Regions from separate parts of the Planomonospora corallina genome, predicted to be linked through region 4. Evidence: riboswitches for the same ligand, from Rfam matches in the RefSeq annotation. Region 4 holds a riboswitch; each other region holds the start of a gene.
The links. A riboswitch is a leader RNA that binds a small molecule or an ion and turns the genes downstream of it on or off. The one in region 4 is predicted to bind cobalamin.
Positions count from the first base shown of each region.

Region 1: linked by a shared signal. The riboswitch ahead of ACFOWE_RS15165 (ABC transporter substrate-binding protein) and the one ahead of ACFOWE_RS00945 (ribonucleoside-diphosphate reductase subunit alpha) in region 4 are both predicted to bind cobalamin.
Region 2: linked by a shared signal. The riboswitch ahead of ACFOWE_RS12165 ((2Fe-2S) ferredoxin domain-containing protein) and the one ahead of ACFOWE_RS00945 (ribonucleoside-diphosphate reductase subunit alpha) in region 4 are both predicted to bind cobalamin.
Region 3: linked by a shared signal. The riboswitch ahead of ACFOWE_RS12120 (CbtB domain-containing protein) and the one ahead of ACFOWE_RS00945 (ribonucleoside-diphosphate reductase subunit alpha) in region 4 are both predicted to bind cobalamin.

Region 1 is NZ_JBHSBM010000017.1:431,902-435,700, reverse strand. It holds gene ACFOWE_RS15170 (FecCD family ABC transporter permease) at 1-305, opposite strand, end outside; gene ACFOWE_RS15165 (ABC transporter substrate-binding protein) at 591-1,547, opposite strand; cobalamin riboswitch at 1,620-1,754, opposite strand; gene ACFOWE_RS15160 (histidine phosphatase family protein) at 1,902-2,483, shown strand; gene ACFOWE_RS15155 (hypothetical protein) at 2,633-3,055, shown strand; gene ACFOWE_RS15150 (hypothetical protein) at 3,253-3,534, opposite strand; gene ACFOWE_RS15145 (DUF397 domain-containing protein) at 3,645-3,799, opposite strand, start outside.
Region 2 is NZ_JBHSBM010000016.1:218,790-222,588, reverse strand. It holds gene cobN (cobaltochelatase subunit CobN) at 1-1,352, opposite strand, end outside; gene ACFOWE_RS12165 ((2Fe-2S) ferredoxin domain-containing protein) at 1,346-2,119, opposite strand; cobalamin riboswitch at 2,209-2,421, opposite strand; gene ACFOWE_RS12160 (nitrite reductase) at 2,494-3,327, shown strand; gene ACFOWE_RS12155 (precorrin-8X methylmutase) at 3,327-3,799, shown strand, end outside.
Region 3 is NZ_JBHSBM010000016.1:208,352-212,150, reverse strand. It holds gene cobO (cob(I)yrinic acid a,c-diamide adenosyltransferase) at 1-229, shown strand, start outside; gene ACFOWE_RS12125 (cobyrinate a,c-diamide synthase) at 223-1,647, shown strand; adenosylcobalamin (AdoCbl) riboswitch at 1,649-1,767, shown strand; gene ACFOWE_RS12120 (CbtB domain-containing protein) at 1,785-1,997, shown strand; gene ACFOWE_RS12115 (CbtA family protein) at 2,085-2,906, shown strand; gene ACFOWE_RS12110 (cobalt-precorrin-6A reductase) at 2,944-3,690, opposite strand.
Region 4 is NZ_JBHSBM010000005.1:55,365-59,163, forward strand. It holds gene ACFOWE_RS00940 (ribonucleotide-diphosphate reductase subunit beta) at 1-41, opposite strand, end outside; gene ACFOWE_RS00945 (ribonucleoside-diphosphate reductase subunit alpha) at 182-2,443, opposite strand; cobalamin riboswitch at 2,657-2,858, opposite strand; gene ACFOWE_RS00950 (Bug family tripartite tricarboxylate transporter substrate binding protein) at 2,863-3,799, opposite strand, start outside.

The DNA of each region.
Region 1 (3,799 bases), on a different contig from region 4:
TCCAGGAAGACGATCGCCGCCGTGGTCGTGAGCCCGGCGCCCGCGGCGGCGCCCAGCAGGTAGGGGTCGGCGAGCGGGTTGCGGAACACGCCCTGGTAGGCGGCCCCGGCGAGGGCGAGCAGGCCGCCGACGACCGCGCCGAGCAGGACCCGGGGCAGGCGCAGCTCCAGCAGCAGGTTCTGCTCGACGGGGGTGAGCCCGGCGTCGGCGGAGACCAGCGGGAGCCAGTCGGCCAGCTGCAGCACGACCTGCCGGGGGGTGATGCCGGCCGCTCCGCCCAGCAGCCCGGCGACCACGGCGGCCAGCAGGGCGCCGAGCGCGAGCGCGAGCGGCCCGGGCCGCAGCCCGGCCGCCCGCCGCGGGGCGCCGGAGGAAGGTCCGCCGGCGGAAGACCCACCGGCGGAAGATCCGCCGGCTGGGGGCTCCGCGGCCGAAGGCCCACAGGCTGCCGGCTCTGCGAGCTCGGCGGGCGCTGCGGGATCCGCGGCCGGAGACCCGTCGGCGCGGGGGAGGACCGGGTCCTCCCCCGCGGCCGGGACCCGGTCCTCGGTGCGGCCGGCCGCGCCGGCGCGGCGGGGCGGCGGGGTCACCTACTTCGCCGCGGCCTTGCCCACGGCCTCGCCGACCTGCTGGACGAGGTCGGCGACGCGCGGTCCCCAGCGGGAGGCGATGTCGTCGTCGAGGGCGATCACCCGGTCGCCGGTGACGGCGGAGAGCTTGGACCAGCCGGGGCGCTTGGCGAGGGTCTCCCCGGACTGCCCGCAGCACTTGGTGTCGGCCAGGAAGATCAGGTCGGGGTCGGCCTGGGCGACGAACTCCGCCGAGAGCTTGGGGTAGCCGCCGGCCAGGTCCGGGGCCTTGTCGGCGATGTTGGTCAGGCCGAACAGGGAGTAGACCTGGCCGACGAAGGTGGTGGAGGTCACCGAGTAGGGCGTGGTGTCCAGCTCGTGGTAGTAGGTCAGCTTCGCGTCCTTGGGCGCGGCGGCCACGGCCTCCTCGATCTTCTTCTTCATGCCGGCCACGACCTGCTCGGCCCCGGCGGCGTTGCCGGTGGCCGCGCCCAGGTCGGCGATCTGGTCGTAGGCGTCGTCGAGCTTGGCGGCGGCGGGCTCCAGCAGCACCGGGACGCCGACCTTGGTCAGCTTGGCGACGATGCCGTCGGTGTCCGTGGCGAGCACGACCAGGTCGGGCTTGTGCGCGATGACCGCCTCCGCGTTCGGCTTGAAGCCGGACAGGTCGGTCCTGGGCGCCTCGGCGGGGTGGTTGGACTGGTCGTCCACCGCGACGACCTGGGACCCGGCGCCGACGGCGAAGAGGGCCTCGGTGGCGGTGGGCGAGAGGGAGACGATGCGCTCGGGCCGCGCGCCGATGGTGACGGAGCCGTTGCCCGCCTCGACCGTGACCGGGAAGCCCGGCGCGGCGGCGGAAGGAGCTCCGGAGGAGGAAGAGGAGGTGCTCGGAGAGGCGGTGGTGGCGCTCTGGCCGCAACCGGCCAGGGTCAGCACACCCAGGAGAGCGCCCGCGAAGGCGGTGCGTACGGGCCGCACGGGGAGGTCCTTTCACTTGCTGGAACCGAGGACCCGCGAGAACGCGACGGGCCACCCTTTTCCGCGAGGGTCGACGGCGTCGGCGCGGTGGCAGGCGACCTGGCTCGGCCCGGAGGCCATGACAGTTGCGGGACAGCGCCGGACTCGCACCGGACTTCGCTACACACTGCGCGTCGGACAAACGGTACCAACTCCCCCGGCATCCGGACGCGTCTGACCGGCCTGCCGGCCGGACCGCACCTCTGCCGCACCCCTCCCGCACCCCTGTCACCGCGGCGCTCCCGGGGCGCGCGGAGGCCCGGAGGCACCCTCGCCCGGGGTCCGCGGGAGCCGAGACGGCATGATGGACCCACCATGGACGAGATGATTCTGCTCCGGCACGGCGAGACCGAGTGGAGCCGGGACCGGCGGCACACCGGCCGCACCGACATGCCGCTGACACTCCGGGGCGAGGACGAGGCGCGGGCGCTCGCCCCGCTGATCTCCGGCAGGCGCTTCGGCCTGGTGCTGGTCAGCCCGGCCCTGCGGGCCCGCCGGACGGCCGAGCTCGCCGGGCTGGACCGCTACGAGACCGACCCGGACATGTGGGAGTGGGACTACGGAGGCTACGAGGGCATCACCACCGCGACGATCCGCGAGACCCGCCCCGACTGGTACCTGTGGCGCGACGGCGTCGTCCCCGGCGACGCCGCGCACCCCGGCGAGAGCATCGCGCAGGTCGGCGCCCGCGCCGACCGGGTCCTCGAGCGCGCCCGGGCGGCCACCGGCGCGGTCGCGCTGGTCGCCCACGGCCACTACCTGCGGATCCTGGCCGCCCGCTGGATCGGCCAGGATCCCGAGGAGGGCCGTTTCCTCCGGCTGGACACCGGCACCTACTCGCGTCTCGGCTTCGAGCACGGCCGGCCGGTGATCCTCACCTGGAACGCCCCGGTCTGACCGGCCGCCGGCCGGGCCGGCGGTGGGAGCCGGGAGCGGAGGTCGGTCAAGGGGGATCTCGCAAAGCACTACCGGCGGGACCGGAAGGGGCAGCGGCGGGCGGGTAGGAAACGGGGTTCGGGTCCGATCCACCACCGGAAGGACTGATCATGAGAATCCTGGCCCGTGCCCACCAGATCCCGGCCCGGTCCGCCGCCGGGGCGATCATCCTGAACTCGGGACTGGCCAAGGGCTCCGCCGACAGGGAGACGGCCACCGGGCTCCACGGGATGGCGGCGGGGACCTACCCGTTCCTCGCGGACATGGACCCCGAGGAGTTCACCCGGCTGCTGTCCAGGGCCGAGATCGCGCTCGGCGCGGCGCTGCTCGTCCCCGTCGTGCCGTCGCTGCTGGCCGGCCTCGCGCTCACGGCCTTCGCCGGAGGACTGCTCGGCCTGTACCTCAAGACACCGGGACTGCGGCAGGAGGGGAGCCTGCGTCCCACCCCGGAGGGCAACGCGATCGCCAAGGACGTCTGGCTGATGGGGATCGGCGCCGGGCTGGTGGCCGAGGAGCTCGTCTCCTGCCCCTGACTCCGGCCTGTGCCCCTGACCTGCCCCTGATCCCGGTCCGTGTCCCTGATCCGCGCCTCTGTCCCCGGCCCGGCCGCCGTACCGGGGACCGCCCGTGCGACCACCGCGGCGGGTGCGGGCCGTACGGGGAGCGCCCGGCCGGCGGCGCGGCGGGTGCGGGCCGTACAGGGGAGCGTCGGCCGCTCGGGGCGGGCGGCTCAGGCCGCGGCCACCGCGGCGGGCAGCGGGCCCCGGCCGGTCAGCCACTCGACGACCCTGCGGTGCCCGTGGCAGGCGTCCTCGAAGTGGCTCCAGCACCAGTAGCGCGGCTGGTCGCGCACTCCGGTGACCCAGGTGCGGTAGGCCACCGGAGCGTCCGCGCCGTCCGCGCCGTCCGCCCGGTGCGCCTGGGCGACGCCGTAGGTGCGGATGACGACACGGCCGCCCGGTGCGAACAGCACGTCGTCGGCCACGGGATACAGGGTCGTCCGGTCCATCATGTTCAAGCCCCCAGATGAGTGTGACCCGAACTCTGCCCGGACGGCCCTCCTCCTCTGTTACACGGCCGGTGCCCCCGGGTTAACCATGGGCCCGGTGTGTGAAAACGGCGTTACACCGTCAGGCTGTCGAACTCCCCGTCCTTGACCCCGAGCACCAGCGCGCGGATCTCGTCGCGGGTGTAGATCAGGGCGGGCCCTTCGGGGAAGCGGGAGTTGCGGACCGCGACGCTGCCGTCCGGCAACTCGGCGAGCTCCACGCAGTTGC
Region 2 (3,799 bases), on a different contig from region 4:
TCGGCCATCGCGGCGGCGAGCTCCGGGTGCAGGTCCGAGATCCACTCGCGGTACCGGGCCGCCGGGATGCGGACCGCGCCCTCGGCGAGCTGGGCGTCGGTCAGCCACTCCTCGTCCTGGCCGCCGGCGTCGATGAGCGCGTGGATGAGGGCGTTGCCCGCGGTGGTGTCGGGGTCCTCCCCCGCCACGGGCGGCAGCGGGTCCAGGCCGGGGATCTCCCCCGGCGCGCCGAGGTCGTAGCCGCGCTCGCGCATCGCGCGCAGGAGGCGGACGGCCGAGACCGGCGTGTCCAGGCCGACCGCGTTGCCGATCCTGCTGTGCTTGGTCGGGTAGGCCGACAGCACGACGGCCACGCGGCGCTCCCCCGGGGGGACGCGCCGCAGCCGGGCGTGGGCGACGGCGACGCGGGCGAGCCGGTCGCACCGTTCCGGGTCGGGCACGTAGCGGGGAAGGCCGTCCTCGTCGAGCTCCTTGAACGAGAAGGGCACCGTGATGATGCGCCCGTCGAACTCGGGGATGGCGATCTGGGTGGCGGAGTCCAGGGGCGAGACGCCGTCGTCGGAGGACTCCCACGCCTCGCGGGAGGAGGTCAGGCACAGGCCCTGGAGGACGGGGACGTCCAGGGCCCGCATGCGCTCGACGTCCCACGCCTCGTCGTCGCCTCCCGCGCTCGCGGTGGCCGGGGCGGTGCCGCCCGCGGCCAGCACCGTGACGATCAGCGCGTCGAAGGCGGCCAGCTCGGCGTAGAGGTCGTCGGAGGCGGCGCGGAGCGAGGAGACGTAGAGCGGGATCCCGGCGGCCTCGCCCGTCGCGTCGATCGCGTCGGCCAGGGCGTGCGCGAACGCGTTGTTGCCGCTCGTCTCGTGGGCCCGGTAGTACAGGACGCCGATCCGCGGCAGGTCGCCCGGCGGGGAGGTCCGCTCCGGGCGGCCCCAGTCGGGGATGACGGCCGGGGGCTCGAAGCCGACGCCGGTGAGCAGCACCGTGTCCGTCAGGAAGGCGTGCAGGTTCGCCAGGTTCGCCGGACCGCCCTGGGCCAGGTAGCGGTGGGCCTCGGCGGGGGCGCCGAGGCGCTCGGCCGACAGGCTCATCAGCGCGGCGTCCGGGGTCTGCTCGCCGCCGAGCACGACGAACGGCACGCCCCGGGCGGCGACCGCGTCGAGCCCGTCCTGCCAGGAGCGCGCCGTGCCGAGGATGCGCACGACCACGATCTCCGCGCCGTCGAGCAGCCCGGGCAGGTCCGCGCCGACGTCGAGGCGGGAGGGGTTGCCGAGGGCGTAGTCGGCGCCGGACGCGCGGGCCGAGAGCAGGTCGGTGTCGGACGTGGACAGCAGGGCGATGCGCGTCATGATTCTCCTCGGGGGCGAGGCGGGAGCGGGGAGCGTTCGAGCCGGTGGCGGGCGGGCGGGCGCCCGTCCAGGAGGTGACCTGTGACGATCTCGCGTACGGCCCCGGCGTCGACGCGGCCGTACCAGACGTCGCCGGGCTGCACGCTCACGACCGGCGCGTGGTTGCACGGGAACTGGCAGCCGGTGTGGGTCACCAGGACGTCGTCGTCGGTGAGGCCCGCGCCCATCAGGCCCAGGACCAGCGCCTCGGCCGTGGCGTCCGCGCCCTTGGCGGTGCAGCGCGGGCCCCGGCAGACGAACACCTGGTGGCGGTGGCCGGGGACGCGGTCCCAGGCCGCGCTCTCCAGCCCGGCCTCACCGCCGGTGACCGGTGAGGCGGAGTCCAGTGCCTCGGCCAGGATCCCCGCCGCGCGGTCCGGGTCCGGCGACCGCAGCAGGTCCGGGCCCGGCAGCAGGGACGGCGCGCCGTCCCGGCGCTGCCGCAGCCAGTGCCCGGCGATCCGCCGCAGCCACGACCCGCCCGGAGCCAGCCGATCGAAGGAGACGCCGATCATGACGATCCTGGCGCAGCCCAGGTCGGCCAGGCGGGTGAGCTCCCGGCTCAGCGAGGGGTCGGCAAGTTGCAGGAAGGCGACCGAGGCCTCCGGCAGCCCGGCCGCCAGCCGGAGCAGCTCGCTCCTGCGGGCGGCCTCCGCCGCGGACATCCCCACCAGCACGGTGGCGGTACGGCCGGCGTGGCCGCGGGACTCCCCGGTCAGCACGTGCGCCACGGCACGGCGCCCCGTCCCGGTGCGGGGACGGACCGGGCGGTGCCGGGCAGGGACGGTCGACTGCGCATTCTCACTTCCAGACCCTCGTGGAAACATGCCACGCCCCGGCCGGTCTCCTGGCTCACGCGTCGGCGCCGCACGACCGGCCTTCCCGGACCTGCTGTCCAGTGGCCCCGATGAGCGGGGCTCATCGGCGCGGGTCGTACGACTCGGCGTTCACAGTGGCGAGGGCCGCGCCGGATTCGCACCGGCTTCCCGATCACCAAGGCGGTGGCCACCCTACCAGTGCCCATTACGTCCCTTCGGCGGAGTATCTACGTCTTTGTGGCACCATGACGCCCGTGATTCGCGACCGTGCCGATCGTTGCCCCGGAGTGCTGAGACCCTGGATCGCCGAAGACGGAGCCCTCGTCAGGCTGCGTCTCGTCGGCGGCCGCGTCGACGCCGGCGCGCTGCGACGGCTCGCCCGGATCGCCGAGGAGTCCGGCGACGGCGTCCTGTACCTGACCAGCCGGGCCAACGTGCAGATCCGCGGGCTGGCGCACACCGGCGGCCGCCTCGCTCCCGAGGTGGCCGAGGCCGTGCGCGCCACCGGGCTGCTCCCCAGCCCCTCCCACGACCGCGTGCGCAACATCATGGTCTCGCCGCTGACCGGCCTGGCCGGGGGGCGCGCGGACCTGCGGCCGGTCGCCGCCGAGCTCGACCGGCTGCTCTGCGCCGACCCCGCGCTCGCCGGCCTGCCCGGCAAGTTCCTGTTCTGCCTCGACGACGGCCGGGGGGACGTGTCCTCCCGCCGTCTCGACGCCGGGCTGGTCGCGCTGGACGCCTCACACGTCCAGCTGAGGGCGGGCACCGGCCTGTGGGGACCGGTCGTCGGCCCGGACGAGGCCCCGGCGGCCCTGACGGAGCTGGCCCGGAGGTTCCTCGGCGTCCGGGGGCACGGGCCCCGGGCCGCCTGGCACGTGGACGAGCTGCCCGGGGCCGGGCGGGAGCTGCTCGGCCCCGGGCGGCCCCGCGATCCGCGGACCCGTGCCGTCACCCCGGCCCCGCCCTTCGGCTGCATCCCCCAGGACGACGGGCGCCGGGCCGAGCACCTGGCCGTCCCCGGCGGCGCGCTGTCCGCGAAGAAGGCGGCCGAGCTGGCCTCGCGCGCCTCCTGGATCACCGTCACGCCCTGGCGCAGCGTCATCCTTCCCGATCTGGAGTGATCATGAAACCGATTCGCCCGCCGAGGCGGTTCGACTACGTCACGGACGGGGCCGCGATCTACGCGGACTCGTTCGCGACCATCCGCGCCGAGAGCGACTTCTCCCACCTGCCCGCCGACGCCGAGAAGGTCGCCGTCCGCATGGTGCACGCCGCCGGGCAGGTCGATCTCGCCGCCGACCTCGTCGTGCACGACCGGCTGGTCCCGGCGGCCCGCGCCGCCCTGGAGGCGGGAGCGCCGATCATCACCGACGCGCACATGGTCGCCTCCGGGGTGACCCGCGCCCGGCTGCCCAAGGGCAACGAGGTGCTCTGCCTCCTGCGCGACCCGCGGGTCCCCGATCTCGCCCGGGAGTGGGGCACCACCCGCTCGGCCGCGGCGGTGTCCCTGTGGGCCGACCGGCTGGCGGGAGCCGTGGTCGCGATCGGGAACGCCCCGACGGCCCTGTTCCACCTGCTGGAGATGCTCCTGGA
Region 3 (3,799 bases), on a different contig from region 4:
TGACCTGTACGTCCTCGACGAGTTCACCTACCCGCTGGACTGGGGCTGGGTCGACCTCGACGACGTCCTCGCGACCCTCGCCGACCGGCCCGGGCGCCAGCACGTGGTCGTGACGGGGCGGCGCGCCCATCCGCGGCTGCTGGAGGCCGCCGACCTGGTCACGGAGATGACGAAGGTCAGGCATCCGATGGACGCCGGGCAGAAGGGCCAGCGGGGCATCGAATGGTAGACCTGCCGCGCCTGGTCATCGCCGCTCCCGCCTCCGGCCACGGCAAGACCACCGTCGCGACGGGCCTCATGGCCGCCCTGCGCGCGGCCGGGCACACGGTGTCGGGGCACAAGGTCGGCCCCGACTACATCGACCCCGGATACCACGCGCTGGCGACGGGACGGCCGGGCCGCAACCTCGACGCGCACCTGGTCGGCGAGCACCTGCTGGCCCCGCTGCTGCTGGCCGGGGCGCGCGGCGCCGACCTCGCCGTCATCGAGGGGGTCATGGGACTCTACGACGGCCGGATCGGCGGGGACGGTTTCGCCTCCACCGCCCACGTCGCCGCCGTCACCGGCTCCCCGGTCGTCCTCGTGGTCGACGTCTCCCACGCCTCCCGGTCGATCGCGGCCGTCGTCCAGGGCATGGTCGCCTACGGCCCGGAGCTGGACGTCGCCGGCGTCATCCTGAACAAGGCGGGCTCGGCGCGGCACGCCGAGGAGGTGTGCCGGGCCCTCGCCCCGACGGGGGTGCCCGTGCTGGGGGTGCTCCACCGGGACGAGCGGCTCGCCGTCCCCTCCCGCCATCTCGGGCTCGTCCCCGCCGCGGAGCGGCAGGACGCCGCCGCCGGCCTGGAGCGGCTGGCGGCGCGGATCGCCGCGAAGGTCGACCTCCGGCGGATCGTCGCCCTGGCCCGCCGGGCCTCCCCGATCGGCGCCCTCCCCTGGTCGGCGGCCGAGGTCTGCCCGCCGCCCAGCGCGCTGCGGCCCGTCGTGGCGGTCGCCGGCGGCCGGGCGTTCACCTTCCGCTACAGCGAGACCGAGGAGCTGCTGCGGGCGGCCGGGTGCGAGGTCGTGCCGTTCGACCCGCTCACCGATCCCGGGCTGCCCGACGGCGTCTGCGGCGTCTATCTCGGCGGCGGCTTCCCCGAGGTGCACGCGGGCGAGCTGAGCGCCAACTCCGCGCTGCGCGAGGCGGTCGGGCACGCGGCGGGCCGCGGGGTCCCGATCGTCGCCGAGTGCGCCGGACTGCTCTACCTGAGCCGCGCCCTGGACGGCGAGCCGATGGTGGGCGTGCTGGAGAGCGAGACCCGGATGTCCCCCCGGCTGACCCTCGGGTACCGGGAGGCCGCCGCGCCGCGGGACACCCTGCTGGCCGGCGCGGGCGACCGGGTCACGGGCCACGAGTTCCACCGGACCGTGGCCGGACCGGGCGCCGGCCGGGACGCGGCCTGGGTCGTCGACGGCTCCCCGGAGGGGTTCAGCGTCCGCCCCCGCGGGGCGCCGACGGTGCACGCCTCCTACCTGCACACGCACTGGGCCGGTCATCCGGCCATGGCCCGGCGGTTCGCCGCCGCGGTGCACCGCCACGCCCTCGGCGCGCGCCACCCAGCGAACAGCACCTCTGGGGTAATTGACCAATATTCGGGTAAAATGTAAGATTTTTTTATATCGTCCGCGAGGAAGTCGGTGGAAATCCGACACAGTCGCGCTACTGTGACGCCGTTCTCCGGCGAAGTCAGACCCTCCGGGCGGGTTCCATCCAGCGGGACGCTGCATCCCTTGACGGAGGTCTCATGTCGCACGCATCCGTGGCCGGCCCTGAGCTGGACATCCCCAAGCTCCCCCTCTCCGCGCTGGCTCCGTGGGCGTTCTTCTTCACGCTCCTGGCGGCCATCGCCGTCTTCTTCGTCGGCGCCGAACAGGGCGCCCTCTCCCTCCTGGCCGGCAGCGACGTCCACGAGTGGGTGCACGACGGCCGTCACCTGCTCGGCTACCCCTGCCACTGAGGCGGCGCCCCACCGGGTGACCGGCTCGCCGCCATGCCCGGGCGCTCCAGGCGCGCCCGGGCCGCCTTCGTGCACCAGGAGCAGGACATGAGTCCTCGGACTTTTCTCATCCATGGCCTGATCGCCGGATTCGTCGCCGGAATCCTGGCCTTCGGCGCCGCCTACGTCTTCGGCGAACCCTCCATCGAGAGCGCCATCGCCCTCGAGGAGGCCGCCGCCTCCGGCCACGCGCACGGGGAAGGTGCCCGCGCGCACGGCCACGGCAACGCCCATGACCACGACGACGCCCGCGACGGCGGTCACAGTCATGGTGACGAGGGAGGCGTCAGCCGGGCGCAGCAGTCCACCGCCGGGCTCGCCACCGCGACCATCGTCATCGGTGTCGCGCTGGGCGGCGTCGTCGGGCTCGCCGCGGCCTTCGCCCTCGGACGTCTCGGCCGGCTGAGCCCCGCCGCGTCCACGGCCCTCGTCGCGGTGGCGGGTTTCGTGGCGTTCGCGCTCGCGACCTGGGCCAAGTACCCGCCGAACCCGCCCGCGACGGGCAGCGGCGACACCATCGGGGCACGCACCGCCGCCTACTTCGGCTTCCAGGCGGTCTCGGTGCTGCTCGCCGTCGGCGCGGTGGTGCTCGGCTCCCGGCTGGCCAGGCGGGGAGACGGCTGGCTCGCGTCCGTGGTCCCGGCCGTCGGCTGGCTCGTCCTCGTGACGGCCGCCGGCCTGGCGCTGCCGGCCTTCGACGAGATCCCCGGCGACTTCCCGGCCACCGTCCTGTGGAGTTTCCGGTTCTCCTCGCTGATCACCCAGATCGTGCTGTGGGGCACGCTCACCGTGGTGCTCAGCGGGCTGGTCCGGCGGACCGCCCGGGCCGCGGCGGCCCGGCGGGAGCTCATCGAGAGCGTCCGGGCCTGAAGCGGCGGGCGCGGCCCGCCGGGAGGTCCCGCCCCGGTCAGGCCAGCCCCCGCTCGGCGAGCCAGCCGCCGGCCGCGACGTGGTCACCGACCACGTCCACGCCGGCGGTCCGGCTCTCCCGCCGCACGACGACGACGGCCAGGCCCAGCTCCCCGGCCGCCAGCATCTTCGGCCAGGTGTGCCCGCCGCCCGAGTCCTTCGTGACCAGCACGTCGCACCCGTACCGGCGCAGCAGTTCCCGCTCGCCGTCCAGGGTGTACGGTCCCCGGCTCCTCAGCAGCGTCCACGGCCGGGGCAGTTCCACCTCGGGCGGATCGACGACCCGCACCACCGCCCTCGCCTCCGCCAGCGGCCCGAGGAAGCACCCGAGCGTCTGACGTCCGGTCGTCAGGAACGGCGCACGCCCGAGCCGCGCCGCGGTCGCGGCGGCCTCCTCATGGGTGCCGACCCAGTTCCAGGAGTCGCTTCCCGGCGCCGCCTCCCAGCCCGGACGCTCCAGCCGGAGCAGGGGCACCCCCTCCAGGGCGCAGGCCCGGGCGGCGTTCCGGGAGATCCCCGACGCGAACGGATGCGTCGCGTCGACGACGGCCGCGACGCCGTTCTCCCGGAGATGGCAGGCCAGCCCCTCGACGCCGCCGAACCCCCCGATCCGCACGTCGCCGACGGGCAGCCGGGGCCGGGCCACCCGCCCCGCCAGGGACGACACGAACGGGACGCCGCGGGCGGAGAGCAGGAGCGCGAGCTCACGTGCCTCCGCCGTACCGCCCAGGATCAGCACCGTCACCGTGCGGCCCCCCGCTCCGCGGGAACGGCCCGCAGTCCTCCGCCGGCGGGGCGGGGCGGGCGCGGCCCCGAGGCCGCCCCGGCCGCCGGCAGGCCCGCCCGCGGGATCT
Region 4 (3,799 bases):
ATCGGCCGCAGGGTCAGGTCCATGCCGGGGTCGAGCAGCATGCTGGGATGTCTCCGTATCGGTTCGTCCGCGGGCCGCGGGAGGCCGTCGCGGGGTGTCAGAGGTCGTGTCGCGGCCGGCGGCGGAGGGCGCCGGCCGGGGGGGGCGGCCGCCGGGAGCGTGGGGGCGGCCGCGGCGGGCGCTACTGGCAGGCCTCGCAGACCTCGGGGTTCTCCAGGGAGCAGGCGACGGCGTCCGCGTCGGGAGCGGCCGCGGGCGCCGCCTGCGCGGCCACCGTGGTCTGGGCGATCCGCGTCGCGGGGCGCGAGCGCAGGTAGTAGGTGGTCTTCAGCCCCGACTTCCAGGCGTAGGCGTACATCGAGGAGAGCTTGCCGATGGTCGGGGTGGCCATGAAGAGGTTCAGCGACTGCGACTGGTCGACGTACGGCGTGCGCGCGGCGGCCAGGTCGATCAGCGCCTTCTGCGGCAGTTCCCAGGCGGTCCGGTAGAGGACCTTGAGGTCGCCGGGGATCCCCGGGATGTCCTGGACCGAGCCGTCGGCCCGCTTGATCGCGTCCCGGACCTCCTCCGTCCACAGGCCGCGCTCCTCCAGGTCGCGGACGAGATACCGGTTGACCTGGAGGAACTCCCCCGACAGGGTCTCGCGCTTGAAGACGTTGGACACCTGCGGCTCGACGCACTCGTAGCAGCCGGCGATGGAGGCGATGGTGGCGGTCGGCGCGATGGCGATCAGCAGCGAGTTGCGCAGGCCGGTCCCGGCGATCCGCTCCCGGAGCGCGGCCCACTCCGCGGAGCGGCCCGCCCCGTGGCTGCCCGCGTAGTGGTCGGGGTGGAGCACGCCCGCCGCGGCGCGGGTCGCGCCGTAGGAGGGGTGGCGGCCCCGCTCGGCGGCCAGGTCCGCGGAGGTGGCGTAGGCGGCCAGCGCGATCTCCTCGGCGATCCGGGTGGACAGCTCCAGCGCCTCGCGCGAGTCGAACGGCAGGCGCAGTGCGAAGAACACGTCGGCCAGGCCCATCACGCCCAGCCCGATCGGCCGCCACCGCCGGTTGGCGGCCTCGGCCTCCGGGGTGGGGTAGAAGCCCAGGTCGATGGTGCGGTCCAGGAAGCGCACGGCGGTGCGCACGGTACGGCGCAGCCGGGCCCAGTCGAGGCCGCCGCCGGCCCCGTCCCCGGCCCCGCCGCCGGTCAGGTGGGCGGCCAGGTTGACCGAGCCGAGGTTGCAGACGGCGGTCTCGGCGTCGCTGGTGACCTCGAGGATCTCGGTGCAGAGGTTGGACAGGTGGATGACGTTGCCGGGCAGCGCGGTCTGGTTGGAGGTCCGGTTGGCCGCGTCCTTGAAGGTCATCCAGCCGTTGCCGGTCTGGGCCAGGGTGCGCATCATCCGGCCGTAGAGGGTGCGGGCGGGGATGCTCCGCACGGCCTGCCCGGCGGCCTCGGCGGCCCGGTAGGCGGCGTCGAACGCCTCTCCGTACAGGTCGACCAGGTGCGGGACGTCCTTGGGGTCGAACAGCGACCAGTCGGCGTCGGCCTCGACCCGGCGCATGAACTCGTCGGGGACCCAGTTGGCCAGGTTGAGGTTGTGGGTGCGCCGGGCCTCCTCGCCGGTGTTGTCGCGCAGCTCCAGGAACTCCTCGATGTCGGCGTGCCAGGTCTCCAGGTAGACGCAGGCCGCGCCCTTGCGCCGGCCGCCCTGGTTGACCGCGGCGACGCTGGCGTCGAGGGTGCGCAGCCACGGCACGATCCCGTTGGAGTGGCCGTTGGTGCCGCGGATCAGCGAGCCCCGGGAGCGGACCCGGCTCCAGGAGACGCCGATGCCCCCGGCGTACTTCGACAGGCGCGCCACCTGCCCGTAGCGCTCGTAGATCGCCTCCAGCTCGTCGCGGGGCGAGTCGAGCAGGAAGCAGGACGACAGCTGCGGGCGGCGGGCGCCGGAGTTGAACAGGGTGGGCGAGCTGGGCAGGTAGGACAGGCTCGTCATGAGCCCGTACAGCTCGGCGGCCTCGGCGACCGTCTCGGACAGGCCGCAGGCCACCCGGAGGAAGAAGTGCTGGGGGCGCTCGAGGACCTTGCGGGTCTCGGGGTGGCGCAGCAGGTAGCGGTCGTAGACCGTGCGCAGCCCGAAGTACTCGAAACGGGTCTCCTCGCGGACCAGCGCGTCCAGCTCCGCGGCGTGGGCGGCGACGAACTCCGCCAGCCGGTCGGCGACCAGCCCGGCCGCGTGGGTCGCGGCGACGGACTCGGAGAAGGTCCGCACGCCGTGCCCGGCGGCCTCCTCGGCGATCAGCCCGTCCAGCAGGGCCGCGGCGATCCGGGAGTTCTCCGGGTCGGAGATCACCCGGGCGGCGGCCTCCTCGATGGCCAGCCGCCGGGCCTCCGCGCCGCCGCCGGCGGCGGTGGCGCCGTCCGCCGCCCCGGTCACGGTGCCGTCCATGGTCTGTGTCACGTGCATCCCTCGCCTGCTGCGTTCCCCGTGGGTACGGCTCTCGCGGGACGGCACGCGTCGGAGGGCGGATCCGTGGCCGGATTCGGGCATGCGGGTCCGCCTCGTCCGCGGGCCCTCCCTCGAGGCCCTGGACTGTCTCCGTGGCGGGACGGCCGCGGCCACCGCGCTCCCGCGGGGCCGCTCCGGGCCTCCCGCGGGAGCCGGACCCGGCTCCCCTGCCACGCGTCACCGGCAGGTCTTCGGACTCACGGGCGTCGCGTTCGCGTTCTCCTACTGGCCGTCGCTTCCCAGGTCTCCCCAGTGCTCGACTGACGGCGGTCGTTCCCGTTCACCGCTGCGGGGCAGTCCCGGAATCGCACCGGGTTCCCTCTTGCCTCGCCCCGCGACGGGGCGAACCAGCAACGAGGAGGATCCTACATCTAGGGGCGGATCACGCAACCGGCCCTACAATTTGTGTCGGAGGGGCGCAGCAGTCCGAGTTCGTAGAGCACCCCCCGGGTGCGTTCGGTCTCGGTGGACAGCCAGTGGCGGAAGTCGTCCCCGCTCAGGTAGAGACGCTCCCAGCCGTGCGCCGCGCACAGCTCCCGCCAGCGCGGGGAGGCGTCGATCCGGTCGCAGAGCGCCACGGCGGACTCGCGGTCCCCGGCGCCCATCTTCGCCCCGCCCAGCACCCCGCGCCAGTCGCTGTACTCCAGTCGGACGTCGAGCTCCATGAGCGCCGGAGCCTCGATCCCGTCGATCCGCTCACGGGCGGAGACCGCCAGCGGCCGGAGCCGCCCGGCGGCGATCTCGCCGGCCAGGGAGCGCACCGGCCCCAGGACGGCGGCCACCCGCCCGGCGTGGAGGGCTTCGACGGACTGGGCGGTGGTGGCGTAGGCGGCGTAGTCGAGCAGCCGGGCGTCCACGCCGAGGCACTTGCCGATCATTCCGTACAGGATGTGCTCCGGGCTTCCCAGGGCCCGGCCGCCGACCGCCAGCGCGGCCGGGTCGCGCCGGAGCCCGCCGGCGAGGTCCTCGAAGGAGCGCAGCCGCGAGCCGGCGGAGACGGCCAGCACCGCCCGCTCGCCGACCAGGCGGGCGAGCGGGGTCGTGGCCCCGGCCAGGTCGACCGCGCCGGAGATCTCCGCTCCGGCGACCAGCGGCATCCCTGCGACCAGCAGGCCGCCGCCCCGGGCGAACGGCAGGCCCGGACCGCCGGCCGCGGCGAGGGCGGCGAGGGCGGCGGCCCCGGCGCCGCCCGGATGGTTGCCCACCTCGGCGGTCAGGGCCAGCCCGTCGCCGGTCACCGTCTCGGCCAGTGCCCGGGCGACCAGGTCGGCGTCCTGCCCGTGCGCCGCGGGCGCGATGATGGAGAGC